One region of the Pseudomonas sp. S35 genome, then DNA from elsewhere that is predicted to be linked to it. Evidence: riboswitches for the same ligand, from Rfam matches in the RefSeq annotation. Region 1 holds a riboswitch; the other holds the start of a gene.
The links. Region 1 has a riboswitch for cobalamin ahead of PspS35_RS19705 (ABC transporter substrate-binding protein). Riboswitches for the same ligand answer to the same signal wherever they lie in the genome.
Positions count from the first base shown of each region.

Region 2: it holds a riboswitch for cobalamin, as region 1 does, so the genes downstream of both, PspS35_RS16180 (CbtB-domain containing protein) here and PspS35_RS19705 (ABC transporter substrate-binding protein) in region 1, are expected to answer to the same signal.

Region 1 covers NZ_CP019431.1:4,426,653-4,430,337, forward strand. Annotated here, with positions in the region: gene PspS35_RS19700 (aldehyde dehydrogenase family protein) at 1-940, shown strand, start outside; cobalamin riboswitch at 1,032-1,226, shown strand; gene PspS35_RS19705 (ABC transporter substrate-binding protein) at 1,341-2,351, shown strand; gene PspS35_RS19710 (iron ABC transporter permease) at 2,348-3,352, shown strand; gene PspS35_RS19715 (ABC transporter ATP-binding protein) at 3,349-3,685, shown strand, end outside.
Region 2 covers NZ_CP019431.1:3,661,901-3,665,585, forward strand. Annotated here, with positions in the region: gene cobW (cobalamin biosynthesis protein CobW) at 1-143, opposite strand, end outside; cobalamin riboswitch at 236-437, opposite strand; gene PspS35_RS16175 (hypothetical protein) at 825-1,502, shown strand; cobalamin riboswitch at 1,581-1,786, shown strand; gene PspS35_RS16180 (CbtB-domain containing protein) at 1,884-2,072, shown strand; gene PspS35_RS16185 (CbtA family protein) at 2,084-2,788, shown strand; gene PspS35_RS16190 (cobalamin biosynthesis protein) at 2,785-3,177, shown strand; gene cobM (precorrin-4 C(11)-methyltransferase) at 3,249-3,685, shown strand, end outside.

The DNA.
Region 1 (3,685 bases):
GCTGCTGGCCGGCAACACCTACGTGCTCAAACACGCGCCAAACGTGATGGGCAGCGCCTACCTGATCCAGCAAGCCTTCCAGAAAGCGGGGTTTGCCGACGGCATGTTTGAAGTGATCAACGTGACCACCGACGGCGTATCCCAAGCCATCGCCGACCCACGCATCGCCGCCGTGACCCTCACCGGCAGCGTGCGCGCCGGTATCGCCATCGGCTCCCAGGCCGGTGCCGCGCTGAAAAAATGTGTGCTGGAACTGGGCGGCTCCGACCCGTTCATCGTGCTCAACGACGCCGACCTCGACGCCGCCGTGCAAGCTGCACTGATCGGCCGCTTCCAGAACAGCGGCCAAGTCTGCGCCGCCGCCAAGCGCCTGATCATCGAAGAAGGCGTGGCTGAAGCCTTCACCGCCAAATTCGTCGAAGCCAGCCGCGCCTTGGTCATGGGCGACCCCACCTCAGCCACCACCTACATCGGTCCAATGGCCCGCTTCGACCTGCGCGATGAACTGCACGGCCAAGTCCAGGCCACCCTGGAAGAAGGCGCGACCCTGCTGCTGGGCGGCGATAAAGTCCCAGGCAGCGGCAACTACTACGCGCCGACCGTGCTGGCCAACGTCACCGACCAGATGACCTCGTTCAAACAGGAACTGTTCGGCCCGGTTGCCTCGATCATCACCGCCCGCGACGCCGACCACGCCGTGGCCCTGGCCAATGACAGCGAGTTCGGCCTCACCGCCAGCATCTTCACTGCCGACGCGGCAAAAGCGCGGGATATCGGCAACCAGCTGGAAACCGGCGGGATCTTCGTCAACGCCTTCAGCGTCTCCGACCCACGTGTGGCGTTTGGTGGCGTGAAAAAGAGCGGGTTTGGCCGCGAGCTGTCGCACTTTGGCGTACGCGAGTTCTGCAATGCGCAGACCGTGTGGCTCGATCGCAAGTAACGCCGAGCCCTCACGGGCTCGACAGCTCCCCCCAACGAGGCGGTTATATGCGTTCCCGCCTCGTTTGACGCTCCCCCTGGGCAACGCGATCGACTACCATACCGCCGCCGGTTCCCCCACGGGACTAATAGGGAATTCGAAACGCCGCCCACGGCGCCAATCGAAACTGCCCCCGCAACTGTAGGTGCTGAGCCTGCTCCTTAACGCCACTGGACCCTGTCCGGGAAGGCCGGAGCGTGGCGACGACGCATCAGTCAGGAGACCTGCCGGCCCAGCACAATCACTAACCGGCGGGGTGTCCGGGAAGGACATCCTTGCCTGCCCGACCGGCAGCGTTCGAGGGCGTATTTCCGAGCCGTACTGCCCCTGCTTCACGTATGGTTCAAACGGAGATCGCCCCATGCTGCCACGCGTTACTGCCCTGATCACCGGCCTGGGTTTCTGTGCCCTGGCCCACGCGGCGCCCACTCACTACCCGTTGACCGTTGAAAACTGCGGCAGCGCCGTGACCTTCCAGCAAACCCCGGCGCGCAGCGTGACCATCGGCCAGGCCGCCACCGAAATGCTGTATGCCCTGGGCGTCGGCGATAAAGTGGTCGGCACCTCGCTGTGGTTCAACAACGTACTGCCCCAATACAAGGCGCAGAACGATAAAATCGAACGCCTGGCCAACAATGAGCCGAGCTTCGAAGCCGTGATCGCCAAGCGCCCGCAACTGGTGGCGGCCGAGCTGGAATGGGTAGTCGGCCCGCAAGGTGTGGTGGGTACGCGTGAGCAGTTCCACGAGCTGAAGATCCCCACCTACCTGCTGCCCTCCGACTGCGAAGGCAAAGACAACCTGGTGGGCGCCGACGGTACGCGGCTGGAGCCGTTTCGCATCGAAACCATCTACAAAAGCATCCGCCAACTGGCCGAGATTTTCGACGTACAGGCTCGCGGCCAACAGCTGAACGACGACCTCAAGGCACGCCTGGCCAAGTCCGTCGCCACCGTGCAGAGCAAAGGCCTCAAGCACGCCAGCGCACTGGTGTGGTTCTCCAGTTCAGAGATGACCAGCGACCCGTACGTGGCCGGCCACAAGGGCATCCCCGAATTCATGCTGGACACCCTCGGCCTGCACAACGTGGTGCAGTCCGATGAAGAGTGGCCCACCGTCGGCTGGGAAACCATCGCCAAGGCCAACCCGACCTTCCTGGTGATCGCCCGCATGGACCGTCGCCGCTACCCTGCCGATGACCACGAGAAGAAACTCGCCTTCCTGCGCAGCGACCCGGTCACGCGCAACATGGACGCCGTCAAAAACAACCGCATCATCATCCTCGATGCCCTGGCGCTGCAGGCCAGCATCCGCATGTTCGACGGCCTTGAACAACTGGCCGGCGCCATCGACGGCTACGACCTGTCCAAATGATCCGCACCCTACTCGCCCTGACGCTGCTGTTGATCGCCTTACTCGCCGGCGTGGCCATCGGCGAAACGGCCATCGAACCGCAGGTGGTGCTGCAAGTGCTCGCCAACAAACTGTGGAACGCCGGCTACGTACTGGACCCGATCGACGAAGGCGTGGTGTGGAACTACCGCCTGACCCGCGCCCTGGTCGCCGCCGCGTGCGGCGCGGGGCTGGCCACCTGCGGGGTGATCCTGCAGTCGCTGCTGCGCAACCCGTTGGCCGATCCGTACCTGTTGGGCATCAGCGCCGGCGCCTCGACCGGGGCGGTGCTGGTGGCACTGATGGGCGTGGGCGGCGGGTTGATATCGCTGTCGGCCGGCGCGTTTGTCGGCGCCATGGCGGCGTTTGCCCTGGTGATTCTGCTGGCACGGGCCAGCGGCTCGGTGAGCGGCACCGGCCAGATCATCCTCGCGGGCATCGCCGGTTCGCAGCTGTTCAATGCGCTCACCGCATTCTTGATCACCAAGTCGGCCAGTTCCGAGCAGGCCCGCGGCATCATGTTCTGGTTGCTGGGCAACCTCAGCGGCGTGCGCTGGCCGTCGGTGTGGCTGGCAGTGCCGGTGGCGGTCGCCGGCTTGGCGGTGTGCCTGTGGCACCGTCGTGCGCTGGATGCATTCACCTTCGGCAGCGACTCGGCGGCGTCCCTGGGCATCCCGGTGCGCCGTGTGCAATTTGTGCTGGTGGGCTGCGCCGCGCTCGTCACGGCGGTGATGGTGTCGATCGTCGGCTCCATCGGCTTTGTCGGTCTGGTGATCCCCCACGCCGTGCGCCTGCTGCTCGGCACCGGGCACTCGCGCTTGCTGCCGGCCAGTGCCTTGGGCGGCGCATTGTTTTTGATCGCAGCGGATGTACTGTCGCGCACCTTGATCAAAGGCCAGGTGATTCCGGTGGGCGTGGTCACGGCCTTGGTCGGCGCACCGGTGTTTGCGTTGATCCTGATCGGCCGGAGGAACGCACGATGAGCGTACTCAGTTGCACCGGCCTGGGCTTCAAAGTGCGCGACGCCGAATTGCTGCGCGACATTCACCTGGAGGTGCAGTTGGGCGAGACCTTGGGGATTGTCGGCCCGAACGGCTCGGGTAAATCCACCTTGCTCAAACTGCTGGCGGGCTTGCGCGCACCGGCGTCAGGTGAGGTGCGGCTTGGGAGTGCGCGTTTGGGCGAACTGTCGCGCCGCGCCATCGCACAACAACTGGCGGTGGTGGAACAACAGGCCGACACCGACGACGCCATCCGCGTGTTCGATGCCGTGGCACTGGGCCGCACGCCGTGGCTGTCGGCGCTGAGCCCGTGGT
Region 2 (3,685 bases), 760 kb from region 1:
ATGCCCAACTCGCCGAATTCGTTGACGATCACGGCAATGCGGCGGCCCTGGGCGTTATCGAGCATATGGCGCAGCAAGGTGGTTTTGCCCGAGCCAAGGAAGCCGGTGACGATAGTGACGGGGAGTTTGGCCAGTGTTTTCATCGGATGCCCTTTGGGGCGGGCATACGGGACGATAGGCCCTGCGGCATTGCGCAGAAGCGGATTTCGTCACCGGATCACCCCGCCCGGTTGAATTGGAAAATCAGTTGCGAGGCAGGTCTCCTGGCTTGGGGCTTGCGGGTCGTGAGACCGGCGCCGGCTGCGCCTTCCCGCCGTTTATGGCAGTGGCGTGGCAGTCGGATAAACCCTTCACAGTTGCGGGGGCAGCCGCGGCTTGAACCGCGTTCCCTTCTTAGCTTCGGCCTGAGCTGAAGAACCTCGAGGGTGCAAGGCTACGCAGTGAGTGAGAGCGGGTCAATGTCGAAACGGCCAGACCGCCCGCTTGAACACTATCCAGGGGTTGAAAACGGACGCCCATCATTAGGCGTTTGGTTCAGAACCTTTGATATCAGTGCAGACGGCAATAGTGAGCAACTTATGTAAAAGCTCGCCTTGAAGTCAGACTAATTATTTAGTCCATACGAATTGACGAAGCGCTGTAACTTAACGCAATCAGTTCCCAAATGAGTACAGGGAACAGAAATATCGAAAAACACCACCCATCCTCGGAGCAGCGTTGCCAATAGACGAAGTTCAACCCAGCATACCCAACTCGGACAAAAACACTATGGAATTTTCAATACGCACTCAAACTACTGCCCCCTCCCTTCGGCATCGATCGAAGTGACTGGCAACGTACACCCCAAGACTGATTCTCTGCCCCTCGCAGCGGCACAAAAAAAACCATCAGACATTACTTTTTTCGAGAACTACAGCAACCCGTTGCTGGCCAAAGAACTGTTGGACCATTTCCGCGACCTGGAAGGCCCGGACGGCAAGGCACGCAACAGCTTTCACTTGACCGACCTAAAAAAGATGGCGGCAGGCAAACTACACGACGGACGAGATGCCAAACAAGAGCAAATAGAGCTTGCGAAGGAGGTCATCAGCCGCCCAGACCTAATGACGTCACTCTTTACACACATCCGTGTAAAGCCCTACATCGAGGCAACCTGGAACAATGTCGCTATTATCGCTGGAGACTTCAAAAGTCTTAGCGATGGGTCTTTGCTGGGGCAAGTTAGAGTTTATTTTCGCGAGTTCGCCGAGGGTGCTAACGATGAATATGTAAACTTTAACGAACTGCGAGAGGCTGCACGCGAAATACGGAGCACTAGAGATTTCTCCTATAATGCAACAGCCGTTGCCAAAGAACTTCTTAATCGACCTTACCTGCTTCGTCACTTGGATATAACGCCCGATGCGTTCTTGCATACAACCAAACCAGACGACAGGTTTAATTTGTCCGATATTACGTACGCACGCATGGCGACCTCTTACTCGCCCCATCGCCCTGCCTGATCAACATCCACTGGAACGCCTGCCGTAAACCGCGGGGCGTCAGTCTTCTATTTGACGCCCGCCCACTGCCCATGCTCTCCTACACATCTTGTTTCGGGTGCCCTTCACAGGGTGAAACGGGAAACCGGTAAATCATGCGCGCATGACCAGTCCGGTGCTGCCCCCGCAACGGTAAGCGAGTGAAGCGTCAGATCCACTGTGCCATTACGGCATGGGAAGGCGATGCTTAATAGACCCTGTGTCCCTCGCAAGCCCGGAGACCGGCCCGAAAAAATCAGATAACAAACCCGCGGTGGGCGGGCGCTGTTCGAAACCCTGCGTGCCTGGCTCGCGGGGTTTTCATGCGCTCGTTTCACGCAAGACACCTGAAAGGGACGCGCCATGTCGATCATCAGCAGCACTTCGCACTCCGCCAGCAGCACTTCTACCCTGAGCCAACGCCTGACCGCCGCCATCGGTGCGTCGATCCTCGGCGCGTGCCTGGTGTATTTCGCCGGTTTTTCGCATATCGAGGCGGTGCACAACGCTGCCCACGATACTCGCCATAGCGCTGCGTTCCCGTGCCACTGAGACCTGCCGACATGATCAAGCGTATTGCCCAAACCGCAGGTTTCACCGGCCTGCTGTCCGCACTGCTGCTGACCCTGCTGCAAAGTTTCTGGGTCGCGCCGCTGATTCTGCAGGCGGAGACCTTTGAAAAGGCCCCTGCAGCAACCGAAGTGGTGCATGAACACGCCGCTGGCGCCGCTGCACACACCCACGACGCCGAAGCCTGGGAGCCGGAGGATGGCTGGCAGCGCGTACTGTCCACCACCGGTGGCAACCTGGTGGTCGCGGTCGGTTTTGCACTGATGCTGGCCGGCCTGTACACGTTGCGCGCCCCAACCCGCACGGCTCAAGGCCTGCTGTGGGGCCTGGCCGGTTATGCGACCTTCGTACTGGCGCCAACCCTGGGCCTGCCACCCGAGTTGCCGGGCACGGCAGCCGCGGACCTGGCGCTGCGCCAAACCTGGTGGATCGGCACCGCTGCCTCGACGGCTGTGGGTATTGCCCTGATCGTGTTTGGTCGCAACTGGCTACTGAAAGTCCTGGGCGTGGCGATCCTGGTGGTGCCGCATGTGATCGGTGCACCGCAGCCGGAAACCCATTCGATGCTGGCGCCGCAAGCCCTCGAAGCGCAGTTCAAGATCGCCTCGCAGTTGACCAACGTGGCGTTCTGGCTGGCCCTTGGCCTGATCAGTGCCTGGCTGTTCCGTCGCAACCGTGATGACCAATACTCGGCATGACCTACGTGGTCGGCCTGGGTTGCCAGCGGGGTTGTGGTGTAGACACCCTGCTGGCGCTGTTTGATACCGCGCTCGCCGAGGCGGGCATTGAACGCCAGCGCGTCACCGCGCTGGCCAGTATCGACCGCAAACAGGATGAACCAGGGTTACTCGCCCTGGCTCGGTTGCTGGAGCTGCCTTTGCAGTGCTTCAGCGCCGAACAATTGGCCGTGTATGCCGACCGGCTGAGCCACAAATCCGCTGTCGCGTTTGCCCATACTGGCTGTTACGGCATTGCCGAGAGCGCCGCCCTGGCGCTCGCCGAACACCTCTATAGCGGCTCTGCCCGCTTGCTGGTCACTCGCAAAAAAACCGCCCAGGCCACCTTTGCGTTGGCCTGCGCCGGTTAAAACCCCGATAATCGACCTCTTCGATCATGAGCAATATTCATGCTCGTCCGTTTTTTTCACAGGAATTCTCCATGACCGTCTACTTCATCGGCGCCGGCCCCGGCGACCCGGAATTGATCACCGTCAAAGGCCAGCGGTTGATCCGCAACTGCCCGGTGATCATCTATGCCGGCTCACTGGTGCCCGCGGCGGTATTGGAGGGTCATCAGGCAGAACAGGTGGTCAACAGTGCCGAACTGCATCTAGAGCAGATCATCGACCTGATCAAGGCCGCCCACGCCAAAGGCCAGGACGTGGCGCGTGTGCACTCCGGTGATCCAAGCCTTTATGGCGCGATTGGCGAGCAGATCCGCTATTTGCGTGAGCTGGGCATTGCATTCCAGATCATCCCCGGCGTCACTGCCGTAGCGGCCTGTGCAGCGCTGCTTGAGACCGAACTGACCCTGCCGGACATCGCCCAGAGCGTGATCCTGACCCGCTATGCCGATAAGACCAGCATGCCGACCGG